DNA from 3 places in the Janthinobacterium salmonicoloratum genome. Region 2 is predicted to be linked to each of the others. Evidence: predicted binding sites of a transcription regulator. Region 2 holds the regulator's gene; each other region holds the start of a gene.
What was found. The regulator FNR, encoded in region 2, switches genes on or off when oxygen is low (the NO sensors DNR and NnrR bind a similar motif). The targets are predictions, from matches to a motif close to TTGATNNNNATCAA.
Positions count from the first base shown of each region.

Region 1 (10,110 bases), on a different contig from region 2:
TCCTCCCGGCAAGCGTTCGACCCTGCCTGCCAGCTCCAGCGCCAGCAATTCCCCCATCAGCGCGCCCATGGCCATACCGCTGCGCGCGGCCAGGGTATCAGCATCGAGGGGATCGTGGCCCAGCGCGGCCAGCAGCGGCATCTCGTCTTCCACCGCTGGCGGCGCCGTGGGGACGCCGCCCAGCCACTGCAGCTCTTGCAGCACGTCATCGGCCGACTCGACCAGCTTGGCGCCCTGCTTGATGAGCGCATGGCAGCCCTTGGCCAGGGTGGCATGGATGGAGCCAGGCAAGGCATACACATCGCGCCCCTGCTCGCCGGCCAGGCGCGCCGTGATCAGGGAGCCCGATTGCGCGGCCGCCTCGATCACCAGCACGCCGCGCGCCAAGCCGCTGATCAGGCGATTGCGGCGCGGAAAGTTAGCTGGCATGGCCGGCAAGCCCAGCGCATACTCGCTGACGATGCAGCCCTGTTCAGCGATTCTTTGCGCCAGATCAAGGTTACGTCGTGGATACACCAAATCGGCGCCCGTGCCGATCACGGCCACGGTGGCGCCCGCGCCGCGCAAGCCGCCCTCGTGCGCGTGCGTATCGATGCCCAGCGCCAGCCCGGAAATGATGCTCAAGCCTGCCGCGCTGAGGGCCTGTGCAAAGGCGGCCGCATTCTGCATGCCTTGCGTGCTGGCATTGCGGCTGCCGATGATGGCCACGCCGGGACGCGACAGCAGTTCCGCCCGCCCCCGTATATATAACAACAGCGGCGGATCGGCGATTTCCAGCAGCAGGGGCGGATATCCGGCATCGGCCAGGGTCAGCACGGCATTGCCGGGCCGCTGCAGCCACTGCAAGGTGAGTTCCAGCTGGCTGTTGGCCACTGGCTTGGGCGGCTGCACGATGGCGCGCGCCACGCTGGCCGGCACCACTTCGCGCAAGGCCTCGAATGGAGCGGCGAAGACCTGGGGCGGCAAGCCGAAGCGGGCCAGCAAGGCGCGCGCCGCTACCGGCCCCACGCCGGGCAGATGCTGCAGGCGCAGCCAGCCCGCCAATTCCATGGCCGCGTCTGCCGTCGTTGCATGTGCATGCATGACAACCTCACTGTGTACTGTGCCATCCCATGCTAGCGCCATGGCGCGCACGCGATACCGACGCGCGCAAGGATGCGTGCGATGGCGCTGCAAAACGGCCCGCCGCCCACAGGGCCATGGGCGTCTGTGATAAAATTTCCCTTTGCAGCAAACGAATAGCGCACTGGCAAACGCATCTGCCGCGCCGTTGTGCCATACGCGCCCAACCGTAGCGTACTCAAATAAAATAGCCCTGCCATCGTTCGCATGGCCCAGGCATGAATAATCCGGCGCACCGGCGCCCACCTTAACCAGTCGAATCCGTATGTCCATATTAAATATCCTGCGTTACCCCGATCCTCGCCTGCACACGATCGCCAAGCCCGTCACCGAATTTGACGCGCGCCTGCAAACCCTGATCGACGACATGGCCGAAACCATGTACGACGCCCCGGGCGTCGGCCTGGCCGCGTCGCAAGTGGACGAGCATATCCAGATGATGGTGATCGACATCACCGAAGAAAAAAACCAGCTGCAAGTGTTCATCAACCCGGAAATCACCTGGGCCAGCGAAGAAAAGCAGGTCTACGACGAAGGCTGTTTGTCCGTGCCTGGCGTCTACGATGGCGTCGAGCGTCCGGCCCGCATCAAGGTGCGCGCCCTGGACCGTCATGGCAAGCAGTTCGAACTGGAAGCCGATGGCTTGCTGGCCGTCTGCATCCAGCATGAGATGGATCATCTGCTGGGCAAGGTATTCGTCGAATACCTGTCGCCGCTCAAGCGCAACCGCATCAAGACCAAGATGATCAAGGAAATCCGTGGTCTCGAGCGCGAAGCGAGCCTGCGCGCACAGAATCGCCGCTTTTAAGCTGCTTTTGCAGTACTGCTGATAGACTAAGCGCCAACAGTAGTCGTCACACCACGCCAGCCTGGCGCCTCCGGCGCAGGCCTGCGCACCTCACGTCAAGGAACCATATGAAAGTGATCTTCGCAGGCACGCCTGAGTTTGCCGCCACGGCCCTGAAAGACTTGCACGAAGCGGGCTTTGAGATTCCGCTGGTGCTGACCCAGCCCGACCGCCCTGCCGGACGCGGCATGCAATTGCACGCCTCGGCCGTCAAGCAGTATGCGCAGCAGCATGGCATCGACGTGCTGCAACCGCTGTCCTTGCGCATGGACAGCAAGGACCCGCAGCGCGCCGCCGAGGCAAAGGCGGCCCACGAGCGCCTGCTGGCCACGGATTACGACGTGATGGTGGTGGCGGCCTACGGCTTGATCTTGCCGCGCAGCACGCTAGACATCAAACCCTGCATCAATATCCACGGTTCATTGCTGCCGCGCTGGCGCGGTGCGGCACCTATTCACCGCGCCATCGAGGCCGGCGACGATGAAACGGGCGTGACCATCATGCAGATGGAAGAAGGTCTCGATACGGGCCCCATGCTGGCCATCGAGCGCACGCCCATCGAAGCGGGCGACTCCACCGCCACCCTGCACGACAAGCTGGCCACCCTGGGCGGCAAGATGATCGTCGAGACTCTGCGCAAGATGCAGCAGCAAGCGCTCGAAGCCGTGCCGCAGCCGGAAGCGGGCGTGACCTACGCGGCAAAGATCGCCAAGGATGAGGCGGCGCTCGATTTCAGCCAGCCTGCGCTGGAACTGGGCCTGAAAATCCGCGCCTTCAATCCGTTTCCCGGCGCCTGCGGCCAGGTCGATGGCACCACCATCAAGATCTGGGCCGCCGACGTGATCGAAGCGGACAGCAAGGAAGCGCCGGGCCAGGTGCTGGCGGCCGACGCCCAGCACGGCATCGTCGTGGCCTGCGGCAATGGTTCCCTGCGTCTGACGGAACTACAAAAACCGGGCGGCAAGCGCCTGCCTGCGGCCGAGTTCATCAAGGGCTTCCCCCTCGAAGGCAAGCGTTTCGCCTAAGCTCACTGGATCGCAGCGCGCCGTCATCTCGACGGCCATAAAAAAAGGGCTTGCCGCGGCAAGCCCTTTTTGCATCCGGTCCGCTGGCTTAGCGGCGCTGGACGTTCAGCAGGCGCGCGCGGACGGACGACGACAGGCTGACCTCGAAACGGCCGCCGGCCGGCAAGGCGCTCACGTCGACGCTGGCTTTGCCATCCGTTAAGCCGCTGGCGACCACCGTCTTGCGGCCATCGGCGGCCACGTGCAGCACGGCCGCATATGGCTCCGCTTGCGCATCCCAGACCAGCGCCAGCTTGCCGCCGCTTTGCGTTACCTCAAAGCTGCCATCGTTGGCGGCCTTGCTGCGGCGAAGCGGGCGGTCCAAAGTGGCCAATGCCTTACCTTTTGACAAAACTTTCACGTCACTGATATCGCCTGGATTGGCGAAGCTGACGCGGAAGTGGCTCATGGCGCTGTCGCCATGGTCGGCCAAGCTCACGGCATCGAAGGGCAAGTCGATAGTCGCTCCGGACGCGGTCAGTATCCGCAAGGTGTACGCCTGGCCGCCGCCGCTGGCAGCTGCGCCAACGCGCGTGGACGAGGCAACGGCTGGGCGCAAGGCCACGCCGCTAGGCGTGATGCGGCCGGAAATGGTCAGGTAGCCGTTTTCGGCCACGGACATGCTGGCGGCCAGCACATTGCTGCCCGTCACCTGCATGCTGCGTTTTTCCAGGAATTGCTGCACCCGCGCATAGCTGTAGTCGGAGAACCAGGCGCCGCTGCAATAGCTCATCACGTCCTTCATCGGCGTGCTGCCATAGACTGCCTTGCTCAGCTGGCCGATATTGCCTGCATAGTTGCTGTTGTACAGCGGCTGCGGGCCCAGATTACCATCCGCATATGGGTAGTCGACAGCGGCGCCAGCCGGGCCGCCGCAGGCAACGTGCTGCAGCGAGTGGTTGTGGCCCAGCTCATGCACGAGCGTGGTCAGCCATTCAGGCCACTCATTGCCGAAGGGATCGACGGAGGCGATGCTGTTGAACCTGGCATCCAGGCCGATGGCCGACGTGAAGTAGTTGGTACTGCCAGGCGGGTTGATGTAGGCCAGGCCGGCGGCGCGTGTGGCAGACATTTTCGGCACGAAACCATAATAATAGGCGCCGCTGTCTTCCAGCGCGCGCTTGCTGTCCAGCTTGCCCAGGGCATCGCTCCACCAGCTGTCGGCCGTGCTGCTGCCTGGCATGCTCAGCGCCGCGCGCGTGGTGATGCTGATATTTTCCGTCGCATACGGATACACACGCAGCAGCGCAGCACGGATCACCTCGGCGTCAGGCAGTTGCGCCACGCCATCATCGGTGCTCAAGGGTACGAGTACCAGGCGGATTCGGGCCAGGCTGGCCACCACGGGTGCCGCTTCCTGGCTCACTTGCACGCCGTCATTGCCGACGGCCGTCACGCGCACGCGCACGCCGGGCAAGATCCAGCCAGCGGGCAGGATGGCACTGAAATTGCCGTTGAAACTGTAATCGCTTTTCGCCGTCGGCAAGACCGATGGGCCGCTCATGCTGATGCTGCCCAGGTTGCTGCCATTGGCGGCGGTCGCATTCAAGGTCACTGCCGGGCTGGCCTGGCCCGCTTGCGCGGCCAGCACGGACACGCGCACGGCGGCTGGCTTGCCGCGCGTCAGGCGCAAGGCCGTATTGCTGGCGTTCAAATTCAGTACTTGCGCGAAATCAATGCTGCCCAGGGTAAAGGCCGACACCGTGCCCGCATTGACGGCGATGCGCGACGCGGCCGACAGCATCACGTTGCCCGTTGCCGCAGCTGGCGCGGACAGCAGCAGTTGGCTGGCACTGGCACTGACGATGACAGCCGGCGTATTGCCCACCGAGGCCGAGCTGACCTGGTCGAGATTGCTGCCCTGCACCGTCACCGACAAGGTCCCGCCGTTGACGGCCGAGCTGATCGACGTCACCGCCACGCTCGCCAAGACCGTATAGGTGTCGCTGCTGGCCACATCGTTGTAGGGACCGCGCACCATCAGCGCGCCTGTCGCTGCGCCCGCAGGCACCACCACGGTCACGCTGCTGGCCGTCTGGCTTTGCGGCGTTGCCGCCGCGCCATTGCCAAACTGCACCGCCGTCACGGCGCCCATGCCGCCGCCCGTGATCGTCACGCTGGAACCGGCACCGCCCGTCAATGGCGCAACGCTGCCCACGCTCAAGGGCAAGTACACATTGACGTTATAGCTGGTGGCCATCGTGCCGCTGGCGCTGACCAGGCTCAAGGCGCCCGTCACGGGCACGCCAGGCATGGCCAGGGTAACGCTGGTCTCGCTGACGGCACTGGTGGCAACGGTCACGCCCCCAACCTGGAAGGCCGTCACGCGGCCCAGGTTCGTGCCCGTGAGCACCAGGCTGCCACCAACAACGACATTCGCTGCCGAAACGGCTGTCACGGCAGGAATCAGGACGGGAGTACCCGAAGTGGTCGCCACCACCGTGTCGCTACCACCACCGCCACCACCGCCGCAGGCGGACAGGCCCAGCATGACAAACAATGCGACAAGCAGATAGTTTTTCATGGCTGACAACCAGGTTGATGCAGCGCGGTGCCGGGGAGGACACAAGATAAATGTGACATATTGGTGACTTTTGGTGAGAATTTAATTTCTAAGAACCAATATTATGGGTTAATTCGATTCCCAAATACAACTATTAATGCTTTTGATTCAATTGGTTTTGATAATAATGAAGATATCTGCTTGGCAAACTTTATTCTGAGAATTATTCCTCTCACTCTGCACTGGCTGAAATCGAATTTATTTTCCTTTGCAGCTATTGCCATTCAACTCATTAAAAATTGGCTGAAATCGCATAAATAATGTGGAAATTTTTCCACAGCCTAGAGGGCATATCTTCCCGCCAACCTTGGCGGAAGAATTAACGTTTCGAGTAAGATTTTCAGAAATGTAATTTTCAGGAGCAGGCGCGGCGGAAGGCGATGTGTTGCAAGAAGGCCTGCCGTGGGGCGAACGAGGGCTTTTGCTTAAAACCAAAGCAGCCTGATGCCGTATAATTTTAGACCCGGTGAAATCAGGCGATTGCCACCTTCTGCCTGCCCTACCCGGCCGGCAACTCCCCGTCAGCTGATCCTGCTGGCCCGCATCCGCCTCGTAAAGTCTTGTCGCCGCGCCGCCGCCCGTTTGCCTATTGAAAGCATGAAATGAACGATACCGTGATCCCCGCCATGTCCCCGACCGAAGCCACCTTGCGCGCCATTCTGGCGCAGCGGATCATGATCCTCGACGGCGCCATGGGCACGATCATCCAGCAATACAAGCTCGACGAGGAAGCCTACCGCGGTGGTCCCGCTGGCCGCTTCATCGATTTCGCCGCCCCGGCCGACAGTGGCGCGCGCGAACTGTTCGTCAAGGGCAATAACGAGCTGCTGACCCTGACGCAACCGCACATCATCCAGGAAATCCACGAGCGCTACCTGGCGGCCGGCGCCGACTTGATCGAAACGAATACCTTCGGCGCCACGACGATCGCCCAGGACGATTACCACATGGCCCACCTGGCCTATGAAATGAACGTGCAAGCTGCCAGGCTGGCGCGCGCCGCCTGCGACAAGTATTCCACGCCGGACAAGCCGCGCTTCGTCGCCGGCGCCCTGGGTCCCACGCCGAAGACGGCGTCGATCTCGCCCGACGTCAACGACCCGGCCGCGCGCAACGTCAGTTTCGACCAGCTGGTGGCCGCCTACCTGCAGCAGACGCAAGGCCTGGTGGAGGGCGGCGCCGACGTGCTGCTGGTGGAAACCATCTTCGACACCTTGAACTGCAAGGCGGCCCTGTTCGCCATCGACCTGTTCTACGAACAGAATCCGGACGTCGTGCGCCTGCCGCTGATGATTTCCGGTACCGTCACGGACGCCTCGGGACGCATTTTGTCGGGCCAGACCGTGCCCGCCTTCTGGAATTCCGTGCGCCATGCGAAACCGCTGACCATCGGCCTGAACTGCGCGCTGGGCGCCGCACTGATGCGTCCGTACGCGGAAGAGCTGGCCAAGATCGCCGACACCTTCGTGTGCATCTACCCGAACGCGGGCTTGCCCAACCCCATGAGCGACACGGGCTTTGACGAGTTGCCAGCCGACACGTCCGCCCTGCTGCGCGAATTTGCCGACGCGGGCTTTTTGAACATGGCGGGCGGCTGCTGCGGCACCACGCCCGAACACATCGCCGCCATCGGTGAATTGCTGTCGAAAAACACGCCGCGCACCGTGCCGGCCCCGTCGCACGACTTGCGCCTGGCCGGCCTGGAACCGTTCGTCGTCAATGACGAGTCGCTGTTCGTCAACGTGGGCGAGCGCACCAACGTCACGGGGTCGAAAGCGTTCGCGCGCATGATTCTCAACGAGCAATATGACGAGGCGCTGTCGGTGGCGCGCCAGCAAGTGGAAAACGGCGCGCAAGTGATCGACATCAACATGGACGAGGCGATGCTCGATTCGCTGGCGGCCATGACGCGCTTTCTGAACCTGATCGCCTCGGAACCCGATATTTCACGCGTGCCCATCATGGTCGACTCTTCGAAATGGTCGGTCATCGAAGCTGGCCTGAAGTGCGTGCAGGGCAAGGCCATCGTCAATTCCATCTCGATGAAGGAAGGCGAGGAAGAATTCCTGCGCCAGGCGAAACTGTGCCGCCGCTATGGCGCGGCCGTGATCGTCATGGCTTTCGATGAAAAAGGCCAGGCCGATACCTTCGAGCGCAAGATCGAGATTTGCGCCCGCGCCTACCATTTATTGATCGATGCGCTGGACTTCCCGCCGGAAGACATCATTTTCGATCCGAACATCTTTGCCGTCGCGACCGGCATCGAAGAGCACAACAACTACGCCGTCGACTTCATCAATGCCACGCGCTGGATCAAGGAAAACTTGCCGTACGCGAAGATATCAGGCGGCGTGTCAAACGTGTCCTTCAGTTTCCGCGGCAACGATCCAGCCCGCGAAGCCATCCATACCGTCTTCCTGTACCACGCCATCAAGGCCGGCATGACCATGGGCATCGTCAACGCCGGCATGGTGGGCGTGTACGACAACCTGGACCCGGAATTGCGCGAGCGCGTGGAAGACGTGGTGCTGAACCGCCGCGAAGACTCGACCGAGCGCATGATCGAATTTGCCGGCACCCTGAAGGCGGGTGGCAAGGCCGAGGCGCAAACCCTGGCCTGGCGCGAAGGTAGCGTGCAGGCGCGCCTGTCGCACGCGCTGGTGCACGGCATCACGCAGTTCATCGTGGAAGACACGGAAGAAGCGCGCCAGGAACTGCTGCACAATGGCGGACGCCCCATCCACGTGATCGAGGGCCCGCTGATGGCCGGCATGGACGTGGTCGGCGACCTGTTTGGCCAAGGTAAAATGTTCTTGCCGCAAGTGGTGAAATCGGCGCGCGTCATGAAACAGGCCGTGGCCCACTTGATTCCGTATATCGAGGAAGAAAAGCTGCTGGAAGAAAAGCGCACGGGCATCGTCGCCAAGCCCAAAGGCAAGATCATCATGGCCACCGTCAAAGGCGACGTGCATGACATCGGCAAGAACATCGTCACCGTCGTTCTGCAGTGCAATAACTTCGAAGTGGTGAACATGGGCGTGATGGTGCCGTGCTCGGAAATCCTCGCCCGCGCCAAGGTGGAAAACGCGGACATCATCGGCCTGTCGGGCCTGATCACGCCGTCGCTGGAAGAAATGGCGTATGTCGCCAAGGAAATGCAGCGCGACGAACATTTCCGCATGCTCAAGATTCCCCTCCTGATCGGCGGCGCCACCACCAGCCGCGCCCACACGGCCGTGAAGATCGCCCACAACTACGAGGGGCCCGTGATCTACGTGCCGGACGCCTCGCGTTCCGTTTCCGTGGCGCAATCTCTGCTGACGCCGGAGCAGCGCGACAAATACGTGGAAGACATCGAACTCGACTACGCCCGCATCCGCGAGCAGCATGCCAACAAGAAAGCGCTGCCCATCCTGCCGCTGGCGCAGGCGCGCGCCAACAAGATGATCGTGCCGTTCGACGGCCCGTGCACACCCGTGAAACCGAAGTTCATCGGCCGCCGCGTCTTTAAAAATGTCGACCTTGCCACCCTGGCCAACTATATCGACTGGGGCCCGTTCTTCCAGACCTGGGACCTGGCTGGCCCCTTCCCCGCCATTTTGACGGATGACGTGGTGGGCGACGCGGCCACCAAGGTGTATGCGGAAGGCCAGGCCTTGCTGAAAAAACTCATCGACGGGCGCTGGCTGACGGCCAATGGTGTCGTGTCCCTGCTGCCGGCAAATAGCGTCAATGACGACGATATCGAGGTGTACACGGACGATACGCGCAGTATCGTGGCGTTCACTTACTACGGCATGCGCCAGCAGGGCGTGAAACCCGTGGTCGATGGCGTGCAGCGTCCGAACCAGTGCCTGGCCGACTTCATTGCGCCGAAGGCATCGGGCGTGAAGGATTACATCGGCATGTTTGCCGTCACGTCCGGCCTGGGCATCGAAAAATACGAAAAACGCTTCGAAGATGCGCACGACGATTACTCGTCCATCATGCTCAAATCCCTGGCGGATCGCCTGGCCGAGGCCTTCGCCGAATACCTGCACGAGCGCGTGCGCAAGGATTTGTGGGGTTATGTGCCGGACGAGCACTTGAGCAATGACGACATGATCGGCGAGAAATACATGGGCATCCGCCCGGCGCCAGGCTACCCTGCCTGCCCCGAGCACACGGTCAAGAAAGAGATGTTCGAGGTCATGCAGGCCGAGGAAATCGGCATGCAGCTGACGGAATCGTATGCCATGTTCCCCGGCGCGGCCGTGTCCGGCTTCTATTTTGCCCACCCGGAGTCGAAATACTTCGTCGTCGGCAAGATCGGCATGGACCAGGTGGAAGACATGGCCAAGCGCCGTGGCGCCAGCATCGAGAACGTGGAACGCTGGCTGGCACCCAATCTGTCATGATATGCACAAGGCGCGCGGAACTTATCGCGCGCCGAAGCGCACTAACGCAGTATGCCGGTCGGCATGCTGCATGCCCGCTCCGGCCCGTTCCCCAACTGGCAAGGAGGATATATGGCA
Region 1 covers NZ_JBNYXV010000006.1:50,749-60,858, reverse strand. The annotation lists gene dprA (DNA-processing protein DprA) at 1-1,083, opposite strand, end outside; gene def (peptide deformylase) at 1,388-1,930, shown strand; gene fmt (methionyl-tRNA formyltransferase) at 2,038-2,994, shown strand; gene ACQ4WY_RS23420 (IPT/TIG domain-containing protein) at 3,083-5,557, opposite strand; gene metH (methionine synthase) at 6,199-9,993, shown strand; gene ACQ4WY_RS23410 (SPW repeat protein) at 10,105-10,110, shown strand, end outside.
Region 1: ACQ4WY_RS23420 (IPT/TIG domain-containing protein) is a predicted target of FNR. The motif match lies at 5,715-5,728, and genes of this name have one in related genera.

Region 2 (10,110 bases):
CGACGTTCGTGGGCATCCTGTGGTGGACGTTCAGCCGCAGCAATAGCGATTTCGACGCGGCGGCACGCCTGCCGTTCGCCGATGACGCATTGGACTATCCGGCCGAGGCCGAGATGAGCGTGGCGAAGGAGCGCAACCATGGCTGATTTTACCAATGGCTTCTGGAATATCTACATCATCGTGCTGTCCCTGCTGGGCATCATCGGCTGCGGCGTGCTGCTGTACTCGCAGTCGAAAATCAAAGTGGTCGAGGGCGCCCCTGCTGACGGCACCACGGGCCACGTCTGGGACGAGGACTTGAAGGAACTCAACACGCCGATGCCGCGCTGGTGGATGTGGCTGTTCTACATCACCATCGTCTTCTCCCTGGCCTACCTGTTCCTGTATCCGGGTCTGGGCAACTATGCCGGCAGCCTGGGCTGGAAATCGACGGGCCAGTACGAGGAAGAGCTGAAGAAGGCGGAAGCCGACTACGGTCCCCTGTTCAACAAGTACCTGAGCCAGGACTTGAAGACGGTGGCCGCCGATCCGCAGGCGCAAGCCATCGGCCAGCGTTTGTTCCTGACCTACTGCGCGCAATGCCACGGTTCGGATGCGCGCGGCAACAAGGGCTTCCCCAACCTGACCGACAAGGACTGGCTGTATGGCGGTGAACCCGACATCATCAAGACCACCATCATGCACGGCCGCAATGGGCAGATGCCACCGATGGGCGCCGCCCTGGGCTCCGAAAAGGATGTCGAGAACGTGGCCCATTATGTGCTGAGCCTGTCCGGTTCGACCTCGGACCCTGTCAAATCCGTGCTGGGCAAGGCCAAGTTTGGCGCCTGCATGGCCTGTCACGGCGCCGATGCGAAGGGCAACCAGATGCTGGGTTCACCGAACCTGACGGACAAGATCTGGCTGTACGGCGGCAGCGCCGATACCATCATGGAAACCGTACGCAAGGGACGCAGCAACACCATGCCGGCCTTCAGCGATTTCCTCGGCGAATCCAAGGTACACGTGCTGTCGGCGTATGTCTGGAGCCTGTCGAATCCCCAGACGCCCGTGAAATGATGTAATGGAACCTCAAGTCATCAAGATGTATGCGGCTCGCGAGCAAATCTACCCTCGCGAGGCCAAAGGACGCTACGCTACCTGGCGATGGGTATGCGTATGGCTTACCCAGCTGGCGTTCTACGGCTTGCCGTGGTTGACCTGGAATGGCAGGCAAGCCCTGCTGTTCGATTTGACCACGCGCAAGTTCTACATTTTCGGCGTCGTGCTGTGGCCCCAGGATTTCATCTATCTGGCGGCCCTGCTGATCATCTGTGCGTATTTGTTGTTCCTCGTCACGGCCATTGCCGGGCGGGTGTGGTGCGGGTTCTCTTGCCCGCAAACGGTATACACGGAAATTTTCCTGTGGGTCGAACGCCGCATCGAGGGCACGCGCAGTGCGCGCATGGCCCTCGACAAGCAGGGCCCCTCCGTGCGCAAGGCGTTCAAGAAGACGGCCAAGCACCTGGTATGGGGCGCCATCGCCCTGTGGACGGGCTTTACCTTTGTCGGCTACTTCACGCCGATCAAGGAACTGGCGCACGCGGTGACCACCCTCAATTTCGGTCCCTGGGAATGGTTCTGGGTCTTGTTCTACAGCTTGGCAACCTACGGCAACGCGGGCTGGCTGCGCGAGCAGGTGTGCAAATACATGTGCCCCTACGCGCGCTTCCAGAGCGCCATGTTCGACCAGGACACCCTGATCATCACCTACGATACCAAGCGCGGCGAACCACGTGGCGCACTGAGCAAGAAGGCCGGCAACAACGACAAGCTGGGCGATTGCATCGACTGTACCCTGTGCGTGCAGGTGTGTCCGACCGGTATCGATATCCGCAACGGCCTGCAGTATGAATGCATCGGCTGCGCCGCTTGCGTCGATGCCTGCAACAGCGTGATGGACAAGGTCGACCGGCCGCGTGGCCTGGTACGCTACAGTACCGACCATGCGATGGAAAACAACTTCAATTCGAAGCAGATCCGCCAGCGCGCCATGCGCCCGCGCGTATTGATCTACACTTCCATCCTGGCCCTGATCATCATCGCCGTGTGTACTTCGCTGGCGCTGCGCACGCCCTTGAAAATGGACGTGATCCGCGACCGCGGTTCGATGGGACGCGAAGTGGAGGACGGCATGATCGAAAACGTCTACCGCTTGCAGATCATGAATACGTCGGAGCAAACCCAGCATTTTAAAATCAGCGCTTCCGGCTTGCCGGGCCTGACCTTGCTGACGCGTGAAGAAGTGACCTTGCAGCCGACGGAAACGCTGGGCTGGCCGATCCGCCTGCGCGTACCGCACGGCGTCGGCGAGAAGGGTTCGAACAAGATTGCGATCGAATTGCACTCGCTGGACGACCCATCGCTGCATGTGCGTGAAAGCGCGGTATTCATCGTACCGCGCTAATGTAGGAAGGCCGGTCCCCGCATGGGGACTGGCTGATTAAACAGGAGAAATATCATGTCCGACAGTCTGAAACTGCAAGCACCCGTTGCACCGTGGTACAAGCATCGCTGGCCATGGCTGCTGATGATCGGCCCCGGCCTGTCCGTGGTCGTCGGCAGCTTCATGGGCTATATCGCGTTTACGCAGCCCGATGCGCTGGTGGTGGGCGATTATTACAAGCAGGGCAAAGCGATCAACCAGGATTTGAAGCGCGACACGATCGCCAGCGACCTGGCGATGGATACGAGCCTGTCGTACGACGTGGCACAGGCGAGCCTCAGTGGTTCCGTGCACAGCTTCGGCAAGGCCTATCAGGCGCCGCTGCAGCTGCACCTGGCGCATGCGACCCTGCCGGAAAAGGATATCAAGCTGCTGGTGCAGCCCGATGCGGCCGGCAATTTTTCCGTAGCGCTGCCGATGCTCGAACGCAGCCGCTGGCAAGTGCTGGTGGAAAACGACAAACGCGAGTGGCGCCTGTCAGGCATCTGGACCTGGCCACTGCAGCGCAGCATCGCGCTGCATGCTGACGCAGAGCTGTAAAGCTTATTTGCAGACGTCAGTACCGGCCGTAATGGCCTTCAATTTGGCCGGCTGCAGGATTTCAATCTCGCGGTTCGACACGCGCAGCCAGCCTTCCTTCTTGAATTTGGACAGCAGACGGCTGACGCTCTCGATGGTCAGGCCCAGATAGTTGCCGATTTCCTCGCGCGACATGCGCAGCTGGAAATTGCTGCCCGAATAGCCGCGTGCCTCGTAGCGCGAGGCCAGGTTGACGATGAAGGCGGCAAAGCGCTGCGTCGCCTGCATATTGCCCAGCAAGAGCATGACGCTTTGCTCGCGCGTGATTTCCTGGCTCATCATGCGGTGAAAATGGCGCAGCAGGGTCGGCATATTGCCCAGCAATTGTTCCAGGCTGGAAAACGGAATTTCACATACTTCGCTGTCTTCCAGCGCCACCGCATTACAGTGGTGGCGGTCTGCGCTGATGGCGTCCATGCCCAGCAATTCACCGGCCATCTGGAAACCCGTCACCTGCTCTTCGCCGCCAGGATTGATCTGGTACGTCTTGAAGTGCCCCAGGCGAATCGCATACAGGTTCTGGAACGAGTCGCCGATGCGAAACAGCGAGGCGCCGCGCGCGACCTTGCGGCGGCGGCCGATGATCTGGTCCAGCCTGTCCATGTCGCCCACATCGAGGCCCATCGGCAGGCACAATTGATGCATGCTGCAGGTCGAGCATCGCGCTCGCAACGCTTCCACGTTCACTGTGGGCAAGGTTGGAGTGAGTAGCGCTTCAGTCATGTCATTACCTTTTATAAAATGCAATAACAAGTTTACTGCATACAGGGTTGCCGTGTGCCAATTTCACCGTAATTTCGGCGAATAAACGACGTCCAGCCTTTAATTATATGGCAACATCGTCAAAAGCCCATACGGGGCGGGCAATTTATGCGGTGGCGCTTGCCAAGCTGAGGCATTGATAGGAAAATTCCCGTCAGCATTATCTGCCGCCTGTGCCGCCCGGTACTGAAAAGGAAATCATGAAGCCTCTCGGCATTAAAGCAAAAGTCGCGCTGGCCACCAGCCTGACCTCGATCGCCATGATCGCGCTGGTCACCATGATCCAGTTGCAGCACATGCGCGACGACTTCACCCGAGTGCTGTTGAGCCAGCAGTCATCCCTGATCAGCCGCACCGCTGCCGAGCTCGACGACAAGCTGGGCATGCTGCTGCAGATCGTCACCCTGACGGCCAGGCAGCAGCCGCCGGAACTGATCGCCCAGCCCACCCAATTGCGCGCATACTATGCGCGCCGCTCGATGCTGGTGCTGTTCGATGACGTGCTGGTGCTCGATGCGCATGGCGCCATCGTGGCCGACATGCCGGAAGTGGCGGGGCGCGCCGGCATCAACGTCGCCGAGCGCGAGTATTTCCAGACCGTCTTGCGCACGCGCCAGCCCATGATCACCGAACCGATGCTGGGCAAGTCGAGCGGCATGCCCATCGTGCAGATGGTCGCGCCCGTGCTGGCCGCCGATGGCCAGGTGGCCGGGGTCGTGATCGGCGTGCTGCGCCTGTACAAGGACAACTTGCTGGGCCGCCTGCGCTCGGAAAAGATCGGCAAGAGCGGCTATTACTTCATTCTCACGCGCGGCGCCGTGCCGCGCTATGTGCTGCACCCCGATACCAGCCGTTTGCTGCAGCCGCGCAAGCCGAACGCCAACCTGACGACCACCCAGTTGCTGAAGGAAGATGGCGAAGGCAGCATGGTCAGCACCAACAGCCGCGGCATCACGGCCGTCAACAGCTTCAAGCGCCTGAAATCGGTGAACTGGCTGCTGGCCGCCTCGCTGCCCATCGACGATGCCTTCGAACCCTTCGATGGCGTGCTGTCCCGGCTGGTGCTGTGGAGCATCCTCGCTTCGCTGCTGGCCGCGGCCGTACTGGGCTGGGTCACCGTGCGCCTGCTGTCGCCGCTGGTGCGCTTGCGCGATACCCTGCTGGCCCTGCGTACCAGCGGCAGCCGTTTCACCCCCGTGCCGGTGCGGCAGCGCGACGAGATCGGCGAACTGACGGAAGCGTTCAACGGCCTGATGAGCGAACGCGACCGTCTGCAGCAGGAACTCGAAGTACGCGCGGCGGAGCTGGAACAGGAGCGCGACCGGGCCGAGGCGGCCAACCGCGCGAAGAGCGATTTCGTGGCCAACATGAGCCATGAAATCCGCACGCCCCTCAATGCCGTGCTGGGCATGGTGTATTTGCTGGGCAATACCAGGCTCGACACGGAACAACGCAAGTATCTGACCATGGTCAGAGTGGCAGGCCAGTCGCTGCTGGGCATCCTCAACGACGTGCTCGACTATTCAAAGATCGAGGCGCGCCGCATGGAATTGTCGCCCGTCGAATTCGACCTCGACGAAGTCATGAATACCCTGGCCACGACGATGACGATGAATGCGGGCGAAAAGGAGCTGGAACTGGCCATCGCCGTCGAGCCCGACGTGCCGCGGCGCCTCGTGGGTGACGCCCAGCGCCTGCAGCAAATTCTCGTCAATCTGGCCGGCAACGCCATCAAGTTCACCGAGAGCGGCGAAGTGGTGGTGGCCGTCAGCCTGGCCGAGAGCGAAAACGGACGCGCCTGGCTGCGCTTCGAAGTGCGCGACACGGGCATCGGCATGACGGAACTGCAGCAACAGCAGCTGTTTTCCGCGTTTTCGCAGGGCGACCAGAGCATCACGCGGCGCTTTGGCGGCACGGGCCTGGGCCTGGCCATCAGCAAGCAGCTGATCCACATGATGGGCGGCGACATCGCCGTCGCCAGCAGCGAAGGCAAGGGCAGCCGCTTCTGGTTCAGCGTGCCCTTCGACATGCTGGCGCAGCCGGCCGAAACGCGGCGCATGCCGGCCTTGGGCCAGCTGCGCCTGCTGGTGGCCGACGATAACCGCACCACGCGCGAATTGATCGTCAAGCTGATCGAAGCGTGGGGCTGGCTGGCCGACGAAGTGGACTCCGGCTTTGCCGCCATCGAACTGTACCGCGAACGCCTGGCACAGCAGCAACCGTACGACGTGGTGCTGGCCGACTGGCACATGCCCGTCATGGACGGCCTGGCGACGGCCAAGGCCATCCGCCAGGCTGCCAGCGGCCAGCGCCAGCCCATCGTGGTGATGGTCAACGCCTTCGCCCGCAACCACCTGGAGGAAATCTCCAGCGCGGCCGAGGCGGACGTCGTGCTGATGAAGCCGATCACGGGCTCCAGCCTGTTCGATGCCCTGCACCAGGCGCTGATCGCCAAGAACGACGGCGGCGAGCAGCGCATGCTGCACCAGCCGCTGGGCACGGAACTGGCCGGCGTGCATTTCCTGCTGGTGGAAGACAATCATTTGAACCAGGCCGTGGCGCGCGGCATTCTCGAACACATGGGCGCCACCCTGGACGTGGTGGGCGACGGCTTGCAAGCCGTGGAACGTCTGCGCACGGAAGCGCTGCGCTACGATATCGTGCTGATGGACATGCAGATGCCCGTCATGGACGGCTTCAGCGCCACTCACATCATCCGCACGGAATTGCGCTTGACCCTGCCCGTGATCGCCATGACGGCCGGCGTGCTGGCGTCCGAGCGCGAGCGCTGCATGACGGCCGGCATCAGCGATTTCATCGCCAAGCCCGTGGTGGTGGAAGAGATGATGGAAGTCATCCTGCGCCACCTGCCCAAGCGCCCGCAAGTGCAGACGGCCGAGCCGCCGCCCGTCGCCGACGAGGAAGTGTTTTCCATGGCGCCGCTGATGCGCGTGATGGGACGCGATGCGAAGGGGCGCGGAGTGCTGCGGCGCATGGTGGAAGACGCGCTGAACAAGGACATGACGCCCGTGCGCGACGCCGAAACAGCGTTGCAGGCAGGCCGCCACAGCGATGTGGCGCGCATCCTGCACGGCGTGCGCGGCTCCGTGGGCACCCTGGGCACGAAACGCCTGATCCGCGCCGCGTTTGCCACCGAGGAAGCCATCGACGCGGGCCGCCTGGACGAGGTGCCGGCGCTGCTGGCGCAGACGGCGCAGGAACTGGAGCAGGCGCTGGCGGCCGCGGCGGATTGGTTGTCGCGGTTGAAGGATTAATTTAGGCGGGCACGCCCAGGATCACGCTAGACGCCTTGAATATTGCCGTTACCTTGCTGCCGAGCTCGATGCCCAGGTCCGTGCTGCTCTGGTTCGTGATGATGGCGGCGATCGTGCCGCCGCGTGGCAAATCCAGCACCACTTCCGTGTTGACGGCGCCCGTCTGCACCCGCGTCACAAGCCCGGCCAGCTGGTTGCGCGCGGAAAAGCGCGCGCCTGCGCTGTCGGCCACGAGGATGATGGACGAGGCCTTGATCAGTGCGAACGCTTCAGCGCCCGGCACCAGGCCCAGGCTTGCGCTGCTGCCCTGCGTGACGATGGCGACGATGTGCTGGCCACCGGGCAATTCCAGCGTGACTTCGTCGTTGACGGCGCCCTGTTTCAGTTCGGCCACCTTGCCCAGGAATTGATTGCGTGCCGTGGTTTTCATGGCCATTCTCCGTATGAGTAAAAGATCGTCGGCGATGCCTTCCGCCTGGCTGCCCAGCTGGCGCAGATAGCGCGCATGCTCACGCTCGATGATACGGAAATTGTCGACCAGCTGGCGCCCCCGTTGCGTCAGCCGCGTGCCGCCGCCGCCCTTGCCGCCCGTCAGACGCTCGACCAGCGGTTCGCCGGCCAGGTTGTTCATGGCGTCGATGGCGTCCCAGGCCGCCTTGTAGCTCATCTTCACAAGCTTTGCCGCCTGCGTGATGGAGCCACACTCGGCGATGGCGCCCAGCAATTCCACCCGGCCGGCGCCGCCCAGATGCTCGCCGCCCACCGTCATCCATACCGAACCTTGCAGGCCGATTTCCGCCGCCGCTGATTTATCCAATGCGTTCACCCAATGCCATGTGTTCTTCCCTGTTATCGATCTGTCCGTCGCGCAAGTACAGCACATGCTCGCCCAGGATGCGCGCATCTTCCGGATCGTGTGTGATCAGGATCATGGGCACGTCCAGGCGCTGCTGCCACTGGCTCAGTTCCAAACGCATTTTGACACGCAGGGCCGGATCGAGGGCGGCAAACGGCTCGTCGAGCAGCAACGCGGCCGGCTCGGCCACGAGCGCCCTCGCCAGCGCCACCCTTTGGCGCTGGCCACCGGACAACTCGTCGGGAAACTGGTGCGCCAGTTCCTGCAAGTGAAACGCGTCTAGCCAATGCTCGACCTTCTGCAATTTTTCGCGCGCGCGCGGATTGAACCAGCCGCGGCTCAAGCCAAAGCCCACGTTCTGGCGCACCGTCAGGTGCGGGAACAGGGCGTAATCCTGGAACAGATAGGCCACGTTGCGTTGTTGCGGCGGCAAATTGATGCCGGCGGCCGAATCGAACAAGGTGCGCCCGTTCAGGCGGATATGGCCCGCGTCAGGCGTGAAGAGTCCGGCAATGGCTTTCAGGGTCATGCTCTTGCCTGCACCGGACGGGCCATACATGGCGATGCGCTGACTGCTTGAGGTGCATTGCACGTACATGTCGAAGCGGCGTTTGCCGGAGCGCAAGGTGGCGCGAAGGTCGAGGTCGAGTTGCATAGGCGTCATCATCAGCGTCATTTGTGAACGATGCGCCCGGGCGCCAACCGGCCAGCCGACAGCAGCACCACGATGCAGACAAAGGAGGTAATCAGCACCAGCGTATTGGCCACGTCGTCCTGACCCGCCTGCACGGCTTCATACACGGCCACCGACAGGGTTTGCGTCTTGCCGGGAATGCTGCCGGCCACCATCAGGGTGGCGCCAAATTCACCTAGCGCGCGCACAAAACCCAGCAGCACGCCGGCCAGGATGCCGCGCCAGGCCAGCGGCAATGTCACGCGGAAAAAGATCGCCATTTCCGAGATGCCCAGCACGCGGGCCGCCTGCTCCAGCTGGCCATCGACCGCCTCGAAGGCGGCGCGCGCCGGCTTGAAGACGAGGGGAAAGGCGACCACGGTGGAAGCGATCACGGCGCCCTGCCAGGTAAAAATGAGGTTGATGCCGAAGTTGTCCTGCAGCCAGATGCCCAGTGTACCGCGCCGGCCCAGCAGCACCAGCAGGTAATAGCCGAGCACGGTGGGCGGCATCACCATCGGCAGGGTCAGGAGGGCGTCGAGCAGCTCGCGCCCGGGAAAACGCGTGCGCGCCAGCAGATAGCCCGTGCCGATGCCGAGCAACAAGTTGAGCGCCGTGGCCCACGCCGCCACTTTGAGCGACAGGGCCAGCGCGGTCCAGGCAATATCCATGCGGGCGCGTACCTAAAGTTATGGCTTCTTGAAACCGTACTTGGCGAGGATGGCTTGCGCCGGCGCCGTCTGCAGGTAGCTGACGAAGCGCTTCGCTTCGGCCGCATTGCTGCTGCCCTTGATGGTGGCGATCGGGTACAGCACGGGCGCATCCAGCGGCACATCCAGCACCACGTTCACCTTGTCTTTCATGATGGCCGCGTCGGTGGCGTAGACAAAACCCGCATCGACTTCGCCGCGCGCCACATAGTCGAGCGACTGGCGCACGTTCTGCGTGCCGATGGCCTTGGTCTGCACGGCTTCCCACAGCTTCGCCTTCTTCAGCGCGCCTTCGGAATAACGGCCGACGGGCACGCTGGCCGGATTGGCGATGGCCACGCGGGTCACGTCCTTGTGCGTCAGGTCGCTCAAGCTCTTGATGCCCAGCTTGCTATCGTGCGGCACGATCAGCACCAGGCTGTTGCCGACGAAGTCCATGCGCTCGGCCGGCAAGACGAGGCCCTGCTTTTGCGCCGCATCCATGGTTTCCTGGTCGGCCGAGGCAAACACGTCCACGGGCGCGCCCTTGACGATCTGTTGCAGCAGCACGCCCGAGGCGGCGAAGTTCAGCGACACCTTGCTGCCCGGATACTGCGCCTCGTAGCTTTGCGCCGCATCCTTGAACGCATTCGTCAGGCTGGCCGCGGCCGACACCACCACTTCGCCGGCAACGGCGGAGGTGGCGGCAGTAGCCAGCAGAGCGGTGCCAAGCAGGCGGGCGAGGGAGGTGAGGCGCATGATCGTATCCTTGTAAGTGAACGGTGACAAGG
Region 2 covers NZ_JBNYXV010000002.1:718,397-728,506, reverse strand. The annotation lists gene ACQ4WY_RS16455 (cbb3-type cytochrome oxidase subunit 3) at 1-146, shown strand, start outside; gene ccoP (cytochrome-c oxidase, cbb3-type subunit III) at 139-1,059, shown strand; gene ccoG (cytochrome c oxidase accessory protein CcoG) at 1,064-2,446, shown strand; gene ACQ4WY_RS16440 (FixH family protein) at 2,501-3,025, shown strand; gene fnr (fumarate/nitrate reduction transcriptional regulator Fnr) at 3,029-3,787, opposite strand; gene ACQ4WY_RS16430 (response regulator) at 4,027-7,101, shown strand; gene ACQ4WY_RS16425 (TOBE domain-containing protein) at 7,103-7,870, opposite strand; gene ACQ4WY_RS16420 (sulfate/molybdate ABC transporter ATP-binding protein) at 7,911-8,621, opposite strand; gene modB (molybdate ABC transporter permease subunit) at 8,630-9,301, opposite strand; gene modA (molybdate ABC transporter substrate-binding protein) at 9,320-10,078, opposite strand.

Region 3 (10,110 bases), 720 kb from region 2:
GGTCGTGTCGAGCGACGTTTCGAAGGTGCGCAGGTTGCGGTTGTTGATGCCGATCAGCGCGCTCTTGAGCTTGAGCGCCGCCGTCAGTTCTTCGCCGTCGTGGCTTTCGATCAGCACGCCCATGCCCAGTTCGTGGGCACACGCTTCCATCTCGGCCATCAGGCCATGGTCGAGCGCCGCGACGATCAGGAGGATGCAGTCGGCGCCCATGGCGCGCGCTTCATAGATCTGGTACATGTCGACCATGAAATCCTTGCGCAGCACGGGGATGGCGCAGGCGGCACGCGCCTGCTGCAGATATGCCACGGATCCCTGGAAGAACTGTTCGTCCGTCAGCACGGACAGGCAAGCCGCGCCATGCGCGGCATAGCTGGCGGCGATATCAAACGGACGGAAGTCTGCGCGGATCACGCCTTTCGACGGCGACGCCTTTTTTACTTCGGCGATGATGCCGGGCTTGCCGGCGGCGATGTGCTGGCGCAGGCTCGCTTCAAAACCGCGCAGGCCGGCGCGCAGGGCGCTGTCGCTTTCCACGTCGCCGCGCAGGCTGGCCAGGCTGCGGTGGGCCTTGGCCTTGGCCACTTCATCGGCTTTCACGGCCAGGATTTTATCGAGTATGTCGGACATGATGGTCACTATTCTATAAAGGAGGACGGAAGCTTAGGCTTGCGCCGGGGTGCCCAGCTGCTGCGTCACCTGCACGAATTGAGCGAGTTTCGCCAGCGCGGCGCCGGAAGTGACGGCGGTGCGCGCACGCGCCAGGCCGTCTTCGATCGAGCTGGCCACGCCGGCCGCGTACAGCGCCGTGCCCGCGTTCAGGGCGACGATGTCGGCGGCAGCACCGGGTTCGCCGCGCAGCGCTTCCATCATCTTGGCCTTCGACTCGATAGAATCGGCCACCTTCAGATTGCGGCTGGCGATCATCGACATGCCGAAGTCTTCGGGATGGATTTCATATTCACGGATCTCGCCGTTGACCAGTTCGCCCACCATGGTGGCCGCGCCCAGCGACACTTCATCCATATTGTCGTGGCCATATACGACGATGGCATGCTGCGCGCCCAGGCGCTGCAGCACGCGCACCTGGATGCCGACCAGGTCGGCGTGGAATACGCCCATCAGAATATTCGGCGCGCCGGCCGGATTGGTCAGCGGGCCGAGGATGTTGAAAATCGTGCGCACGCCCAACTCCTTGCGCACGGGCGCCGCATGCTTCATGGCCGCGTGGTGGTTGGGCGCGTACATGAAGCCGATGCCCGTTTGCGCGATCGACTGGGCGATCTGCTCGGGCTGCAGGTTGATGTTGACGCCCAGGGAATCGAGCACGTCGGCGCTGCCGGACGAGGAGGAGACGCTGCGCCCGCCATGCTTGGCCACGCGCGCGCCGGCTGCCGCCGCCACGAACATCGAAGCGGTGGAAATATTGAAAGTGTGCGCGCCGTCGCCACCCGTGCCGACGATGTCGAGCAGGTTGGTGGTGTCGGCCATGGGCACCTTGGTGGAAAACTCGCGCATCACTTGCGCGGCGGCGGCGATTTCGCCGATGGTTTCCTTTTTCACGCGCAAGCCCATAGTGAGGGCCGCGATCATGGTGGGCGACATTTCGCCGGACATGATCTGGCGGAACAGGTACAGCATTTCGTCGTGAAAGATCTCGCGGTGTTCGATGCAGCGCAGCAGGGCTTCTTGTGGGGTGATCGGCATGATGCTTCCTTCTTCAATGATGGCGCAGGAGGACACTGATGGCACGCCGGGGCGTGCGCATGGGATCAGCGCTCGAGAAAATTCTTCAGCAGGGCGTGGCCGTGCTCCGAGAGGATCGATTCGGGGTGGAACTGCACTCCCTCGATATCGTATTCCCGGTGGCGCACGCCCATGATTTCGCCGTCGTCCGTCCACGCTGTCACTTCCAGGCAGGAAGGCAGCGAGGCGCGTTCGATCGCCAAAGAGTGGTAGCGGATCACTGTGAAGGGGCTGGGCAAGCCTTTGAAAACGCCCACGCCCGTATGCGCGATGAGGGATGTCTTGCCATGCATGACTTGCTTGGCGCGGATGACTTTACCGCCAAACGCCTCGCCGATGGCCTGGTGGCCCAGGCACACGCCCAGTATCGGCTTCTTGCCGGCGAAGTGCTTGAGCACTTCCACCGAAATGCCCGCCTGCTTTGGTGCTTTCGGGCCGGGCGAAATGCAGATGCGGTCCGGGTTCAGCGCCTCGATCTGTTCGATCGTGATTTCATCGTTGCGGTACACCCGCACGTCTTCGCCCAGCTCACCGAAATACTGCACGATGTTGTAGGTGAAGGAGTCGTAGTTGTCGATCATTAGCAGCATCTTAAAACTCCCCATCCAGGCCATCTTGCACTTGTTCGGCGGCGCGCAGTACGGCGCGCGCCTTGTTTTCGGTTTCCTGCCATTCCATTTCGAGGACCGAGTCGGCCACGATGCCGGCCGCAGCCTGCACGTACAGCATGCCGTCCTTGATCACGCCCGTGCGAATCGCGATCGCCACATCCATTTCGCCGCCAAACGACAGGTAGCCGCAGGCGCCGCCATAGATGCCGCGCTTGGTGATTTCCAGTTCGTCGATCACTTCCATGGCGCGCACTTTCGGTGCGCCCGTCAGGGTGCCGGCGGGGAAGGTCGCGCGCAGCACGTCCAGGTTCGACAAGCCTTCCTTCAGGGTGCCTTCCACGTTCGAGACGATGTGCTGCACGTGCGAGTATTTTTCGATGACCATGCGGTCGGTGACGTGCACGCTGCCTGTTTCGGCGATGCGGCCGATGTCATTGCGCGCCAGGTCGATCAGCATCACGTGCTCGGCGATCTCTTTCGGGTCAGCCAGCAGCTCGGCCGACAGCTCGGCATCGCGTTCTGGCGTGGCGCCGCGCGGACGGGTGCCGGCGATGGGGCGCAGGGTGACTTTCTTGCCGCCGTCGGCCGTGTTCTCGTTGCGCACCAAAATCTCGGGCGAGGCGCCGATGATCTGCATGTCGCCAAAATTATAGAAGTACATATACGGCGACGGGTTCAGCGAACGCAGGGCGCGGTACAGGGTCAGCGGCGAATCGACATATGGCTTGCGGATACGCTGGCCGATCTGCACCTGCATCAGGTCACCGGCCATCACATATTCATGCGCCTTGGCGACCGCCTTCAGATAGTCTTCCTTGGCAAAGTCGCGGATGGTTTCCGTGCGCACGGAAGCGCTGGTGACGGGCGCATCGACGCCGCGGCGCAGCATCATGCGCAAGTCTTTCAGGCGCTGGCGCGCTTTCGAGAACGACTCGGGCTGCGCCGTGTCGGCGTAGACGATCAGGTACAGCTTGCCCGACAGGTTGTCGATGACGGCCAGTTCCTCCGTCACCATCAGCTGGATGTCGGGCAGGTTCAAATCGTCTTTCGGCGCGCCGCCGGCCAGTTTTTTCTCGATGTGGCGCACGGTGTCGTAGCCGAAGTAACCGGCCAAGCCACCGCAGAAACGCGGCATGCCGGGGCGCAGGGCTACCTTGAAGCGCGACTGGTACTGTTCGATGAAGTCGAGCGGATTGCCTTCGTGCTCTTCGATCACGACGCCGTTCCTGACGATTTCCGTGTGGCTGCCATAGCTGCGCAACACGGTGGTGGCGGGCAAGCCGATGAAGGAATAGCGGCCGAAGCGTTCGCCGCCGACGACGGATTCGAGCAAAAAGGTGTTCTTGCCGCCTTGCTGGGTCTGCGCCAGTTTCAGGTACAGCGTGAGCGGGGTTTCCAGGTCGGCGAAGGCTTCCGCGATCAGGGGGACGCGGTTGTAGCCTTGCTGGGCCAGCGATTTGAATTCGAGTTCGGTCATGTGTCTCTCCATGCCGCCAGGGTACGCGTGTGCGTCGTGCTTACAAAGCACAGACCCTGCGGTGGGTTATCAAAAAACCTGCCAGTGCATACAGCACGCACATGCGCGCCTGCAGCTGACAGCAATCTTACACGGCTCGGCCCTTAGGCCTGCCAGGATTGCCAGCGTCGCCAAAGCCAGGCCTCAATCGAGCCGGTTTGGGTGACATTGTGTTTTTTGATGAGAAACGTGTTCACGATATGGTGTTAGGTATGGTCAGTATGCTGGTCTGTTGTGCATGCTAATAAAATGGGCCGCTTCGAGCAGCGTATTTACTATACCATCGGAATCGGTGTCGTGTATAGAGTGTCCGTGGTTGTAACCATACGGTACTGTCAAGACGGGGCAGCCCGCAGCCCGGGCCGCTTGCGCGTCATTCGAGGAGTCGCCGATGGCCACCACTTTGGCGGGCGGCAAGTCGAAGTCCGCGCACACTTGCAGCAGCGGCAGCGGGTGCGGTTTCTTCTTCGGTAGCGAATCGCCGCCGTAGACGATCTCGAAATACCCATCGAGCTTTTTCTGCTGCAGCAGGGGCAGGGCGAAGCCGATCGGCTTGTTGGTGACGCAGGCCAGGCGCAAGCCCGCCGCTTTCATTGCCGCCAGTCCCGCTTCCACGTCCGGGTACAGGGTGCTGAACTGGCCATTGATGGCCAGGTAGTGGCGCTGGTAACCGTCCATCGCCTGCTCGAAATGCTGCTCCACGCCAGCCGCATCGAAGTCGAGCGCCAGCACGGTGCGGATCAGGTTTTCCGAGCCCTTGCCCACCATCAGCTTGATGGCCTCGGCGCTGATGGGCGCCAGATCCAGTTCGGCGCGCATGCCGTTGATGGCGACATGAAAATCGGGCACGGTGTCGAGCATCGTGCCATCAAGGTCGATGATGGCGGCGCGCACGCCAGCCAGTACGTGGTCTTTCACCGTGCCCGGCTGCATCAGGCGCCCACTGTTTTGGCCAATTCGGCGCGCATGGCGTCGATGACTGCCTTGTAGTCCGGCTTGCCGAAGATGGCCGAGCCGGCGACGAAGGTGTCGGCGCCGGCGGCAGCGGCGGCGGCGATGTTGTCGATCTTGATGCCGCCATCGACTTCCAGCATGATGTCACGGCCCGATTCGTCGATCATGCGGCGCGCTTCGGCGATTTTCTTCAGCGCTTGCGGAATGAAGGACTGGCCGCCGAAGCCCGGGTTGACGGACATGATCAGGATGATGTCGATCTTGTCCATCACGTGTTCCAGGTAGTGCAGCGGCGTGCCCGGATTGAACACCAGGCCCGATTTGCAGCCATTATCGCGGATCAGCTGCAAGGAACGGTCCACGTGATCCGACGCTTCCGGGTGAAAGGTGATGATGTTCGCGCCAGCCTTGGCGAAATCCGGGATAATGCGATCGACAGGCTTGACCATCAGATGCACATCGATGGGTACTTGGACGTGCGGGCGAATCGCTTCGCACACCAGCGGGCCGATGGTCAGGTTCGGCACATAATGGTTATCCATCACGTCGAAGTGGATGATGTCGGCGCCGGCGGTAACGACGTTGCGCACTTCCTCGCCCAGGCGGGCAAAGTCGGCGGACAGGATGCTGGGAGCGATACGGAATGTTGTCATGGTGAAGTAGCCAAAGGATAGAAAATGCGATTTGCGCTATTTTACGCCTGACGCCGTTACCATGCCTCATTGAAGTACAGTGAAACACAGAATACGCGTCGCGCGATGGCCAATGCGCCGCGCGCGACACACAATACGACTGGCAATGTCTGAATAGGAATGACGATGGCGACTTATGAATTTACGGTAACGGTCAAGACGCAATATCTGCCCGAGCAATCGGCACCGGACCAGGGGCGGCACGTGTTCAGCTACACGATCCGCGTCGTCAACACGGGCACGGCTGGCGCGCAACTGATTTCGCGCCACTGGGTCATCACGGATGCGAACAACAAGGTGGAAGAGGTGCGCGGCCTGGGCGCCGTCGGCCACCAGCCGTTGCTGCAGCCGGGCGAACAGTTCGAATACACGAGCGGGACGATGCTGGGCACGCCGCAAGGCTCGATGCACGGCGAATACTTTTGCGTGGCCGAAGATGGCCATCAGTTCGAAGCGCCGATTCCCGAGTTCGTGCTGTCGGTGCCGCGTACCCTGCATTAACGTGACGCCGGAGGCTTGCGCCCCTTTACTTCAGTTTTTCGGTGCTGTCCTGTTCTTCACTGAGCTGCTTGCGCGCCGGTGGCGCGGGTTTTTTACCCGAATACATGGTCCACCAGACTATAAATGCCAGCAGGAAGAACGCCACCAGCGCCTCTATCATCAAGATCCACATACGCACCCCTATGTTATTTACCCGCAACTTAGTATTTACCCGCCATCTCTTTACACGCGGTAGTCTACCCGTTTCAATCGGTGCCGTCGCGCTTGCGCTTTCCGCCTGTACCACGCCGCCGGCAGAGCCGGTCACCGCGACTGGCAAGGCGCCGGCCATCGCTCCGACCGTCGTCGAGCCAGTGCCGGCCAAGCCGGCCGACGCCAAGGATGCCACGGATGCGGCTGCCCCCACCTTCGTGCCCGCCAAGTTTGCCGCCTTGCCAGGCTGGGCCCGCGACGACATGCGCGCCGCCTGGCCAGCGTTCATGGCTTCGTGCGGCGTGCTGGTGAAACGTCCGGACTGGAAAGAATCGTGCACGATTGCGCGCCAGGTGAATGCCGACAGCGACAAGGCCATCCGCCTGTTCTTCGAGACGTTCTTTGTGCCCAATCAAGTCATCACCGCCGATGGCGCCAGTACCGGTTTGGTGACCGGTTATTACGAACCTTTGCTGCATGGCGCGCGCAAGCGCGGCGGTCCATATCAGACACCGCTGTACAAGGTGCCGGACGACCTGGTCTCGGTTGACCTGGCCGGCGTGTATCCGGAATTGAAGAACATGCGCTTGCGCGGCAAGCTGGTCGGCAAGAAGGTGATACCGTACGCGACCCGCGCCGACATCGAGCGCGCCACGTCCGTTACGGGCAAGGAATTACTGTGGGTGGACGACGAAGTCGAGGCGTTCTTCCTGCAAGTGCAGGGTTCCGGGCGCGTGCAGCTGACCGATACGCAGGAAACCGTGCGCGTGGCGTACGCGGATCAAAACGGCCATCCCTATAAATCGATCGGCCGCTACCTGGTCGACAAGGGCGAGCTGACCCTGAGTCAGGCGTCCGCGCAGGGCATCAAGGCGTGGATCGCCGGCCATCCCACGCGCAAGGATGAATTGTTCAACGCCAATCCCAGCTATGTCTTCTTCAAGGAGGAGCGTCTGCCTGATCCGAAAGTGGGGCCGAAGGGTGCGCTGGGCGTGCCGCTGACGCCGCAGCGCTCGGTGGCCATCGATTCGCGCTTCCTGCCGCTCGGTGCGCCCGTGTATCTGGCAACCACGCAAGCCAATAGCGAAATTCCCATGCAGCGCCTGGTGATGGCGCAGGATACGGGCGGCGCCATTCGCGGGCCCATTCGTGTCGATTACTTCTTTGGCTTTGGCGCGGAAGCGGCCGAGAATGCGGGCCGCATGAAGCAGAGCGGCGCCGTGTGGGTGTTGCTGCCGAAGCAGGCGCCGGCGCGCTGAATTTCTCGGGGCGCCGGGCGGGGATTGCGCTAACGCAAGGTTAGCGCAAGACCATGACGGGTAAATGGGTATGCGCCAGCACTTTTTGCGTTTCGCTGCCCACGAACAGCTTGTTCAAGCCTTTGCGGCCATGCGAGGCCATCAGGATGATGTCGCAATGGTAGGTTTGCGCCGCATTGACGATTTCGTCGTGCGGGCTCGGTGACACGGCCACCACGCCTTCGAAGGGCACGCCGACGGCGCGCGCAGCTGCGCCGATCTTGTCGATGGCGCGTTGCGAGGCTTCCTGCATCTGCTGTTCATACAGGCTGGCGTCGAGCACGATGCCGCCGTCGGCCATCGGCGAGAACGGGAAGGGCTGCACCACGCTGATGGCGACCAGCTTGGCTTTGTTCAATTGGGCGAAGGCGAGGGCGGTCTCGGCGGCTTTGTCGGACAACGGCGAGCCGTCGGTGGGAAATAAGATGGTGTTAAACATAGCGTGCTCCTCAAGTGATGTAAGACAGCTTATGGATTTACATCAACTAAAACCTTGATGTAAATCAAACCTCGCGAGCTTTGGTATGAATAGTGTCGCCAAGGCAATCTTTCAGCAGTGTATGCCCGTTCATCGCTTCAGGTGCGCACGCTACGAAGTGGCGTGCCCCATACCATGGCGACGGTCAACAGGATGCTGCCTGCCGCGATGCAGGCCAGGCCATTGCGCACGCCGAAGTGCTCCGCTACCCAGCCGGCTGCCAGGGCGCCCAGCGGCGCCGTCGCCACCGTCAGGAAGCGCATGGTCGACGTCATGCGGCCCAGCATGGGATCGGGCGTGACCTTCTGGCGCAGGCCCAGGTAGGGAATAAAAAACAGCATCACGCCGCAGTCGAAAAAGAACATCAGCACGGCATAAGCCACAGCGCTGGCCGCCGCGCTGCCAAATAGCGCGGCGGGAATCGTTGGTGTCAGGGCAAAACAGAGCGACGTCGATGCCAGGCCGATCAGGATGGTGCGGCCGGCGCCATAGCGGTGCGTCAGCGGTTTGACGATGAAGGCGCTGAGCAAGACGCCGGCGCCGCCCAGCATCTGCGTCATGCCCAGCACCCCAGGGCTCATGCCCAGGTCGCGCGTGGCGAACAGCACCGTCAAGGCCATGCTGGCGTAGAACAGGAAGTGCCAGATGCCGGCGCCCCAGGCCAGCGCGCGCAGCAGCGGTTCGCGCCAGACAAACAGCAAGCCGTCGGCGATGTCGCGCAAGGCGTGTTTGTCGGATGGTGCGGGACGCGGATCGCGTACGCTCATGGCACGCAAATTGAAGACGGAAATCAGATAACCGCAAGCCGTGCACAGGATGGCGACGGGAGCTGACAAGACTTGCACCAGGACGCCAGCCAGGCCGGGGCCGATCAGGCGCGAAGCCGATTCGGTGGCGGCAAATTTCGACTGCGCATCGATCAAGCCATCGCGGCCCACCAGGAAAGTCAGAAAGACCTGTTCGGCACCGCCGCCCACGACGAAGCCCGTGCCGATGATGAATCCCACTATATATAACCAGGGCATCGATAGCACGCCACACCAGTAGGCGACGGCCACGCTGGCCAGGGCCAGGCCCGACATGCTTTCGCTGAACAGCATGATCGGGTGCTTGCTGCGCCGGTCCAGCAGCACGCCGACGGGCAAGCCGAAGAGCGCAAACGGCAGCGCCTGCAAGGCGACCAGCAAACCCATCTGCTCTGGCGTGGCATGCAGCAAGAGTACCGCGCACAGGGGCAGGGCCAGCGAGGTGATCTGGGCGCCGAAGCAATTGAGTCCATTGCTGAACCATAGGCGGCGGAAATTGACGCTGGCGGCGCTGCCGTCGCCGCGCAGGTAGTGGGTGCAGTACTGAAAGAAGGAGGAGAAAATACGCTGCTCGATAAAGGTGATCGGGTTCACAATAATAGCAGCGCACCTGTCGCGCCGCTGCCGTTAGCCGCTACAATCGTCGATACCGTGTTCATCCAGAGGAGACTATATGCAATACGAAGACTTGATCATCGATATCCAGGACAAAGTGGCGATCATCCGCCTGAATCGCCCGAAGGCCTTGAACGCCTTGAACGACAACATGATGAATGAACTGGGCGACGCCCTGCTGAAGTTCGATGCGGATGACAATATCGGCTGTATCGTGCTCACGGGCAGCGAAAAAGCGTTTGCCGCCGGCGCCGATATCGCCGCCATGGCCGATTACACTTATCCCGATACCTTTACCCAGGGTTATATCAGCCGCAACTGGGAGCATATCTTGCGCGTACGCAAACCGGTGGTGGGCGCGGTGGCTGGCTACGCGCTCGGTGGCGGCTGCGAACTGGCCATGATGTGCGATTTCCTGATCGCCGCCGACAGCGCCAAATTTGGCCAGCCGGAAATCAAGGTTGGCGTCACGCCAGGCGCGGGCGGTACGCAGCGTTTGCCGCGCGCCATTGGCAAGGCCAAGGCCATGGATCTGCTGCTGACGGCGCGCACCATCGACGCTGCCGAGGCGGAACGCATCGGCTTGGTGTCGCGCGTGGTGCCGGCCGATAAATTGCTGGAAGAAACCTTGGCCGCCGCCAAGACCATCGCCGCCATGCCGATCTCGGTTGCCATGATGATCAAGGATTGCGTCAACCGCGCCT
Region 3 covers NZ_JBNYXV010000002.1:480-10,589, reverse strand. The annotation lists gene trpC (indole-3-glycerol phosphate synthase TrpC) at 1-627, opposite strand, end outside; gene trpD (anthranilate phosphoribosyltransferase) at 661-1,704, opposite strand; gene ACQ4WY_RS13195 (aminodeoxychorismate/anthranilate synthase component II) at 1,770-2,333, opposite strand; gene trpE (anthranilate synthase component I) at 2,335-3,831, opposite strand; gene ACQ4WY_RS13185 (phosphoglycolate phosphatase) at 4,087-4,803, opposite strand; gene rpe (ribulose-phosphate 3-epimerase) at 4,803-5,477, opposite strand; gene apaG (Co2+/Mg2+ efflux facilitator ApaG/CorD) at 5,643-6,017, shown strand; gene ACQ4WY_RS13170 (hypothetical protein) at 6,043-6,189, opposite strand; gene mltA (murein transglycosylase A) at 6,200-7,468, shown strand; gene ACQ4WY_RS13160 (universal stress protein) at 7,509-7,946, opposite strand; gene ACQ4WY_RS13155 (MFS transporter) at 8,084-9,385, opposite strand; gene ACQ4WY_RS13150 (enoyl-CoA hydratase) at 9,465-10,110, shown strand, end outside.
Region 3: ACQ4WY_RS13160 (universal stress protein) is a predicted target of FNR. The motif match lies at 8,001-8,014, and genes of this name have one in related genera.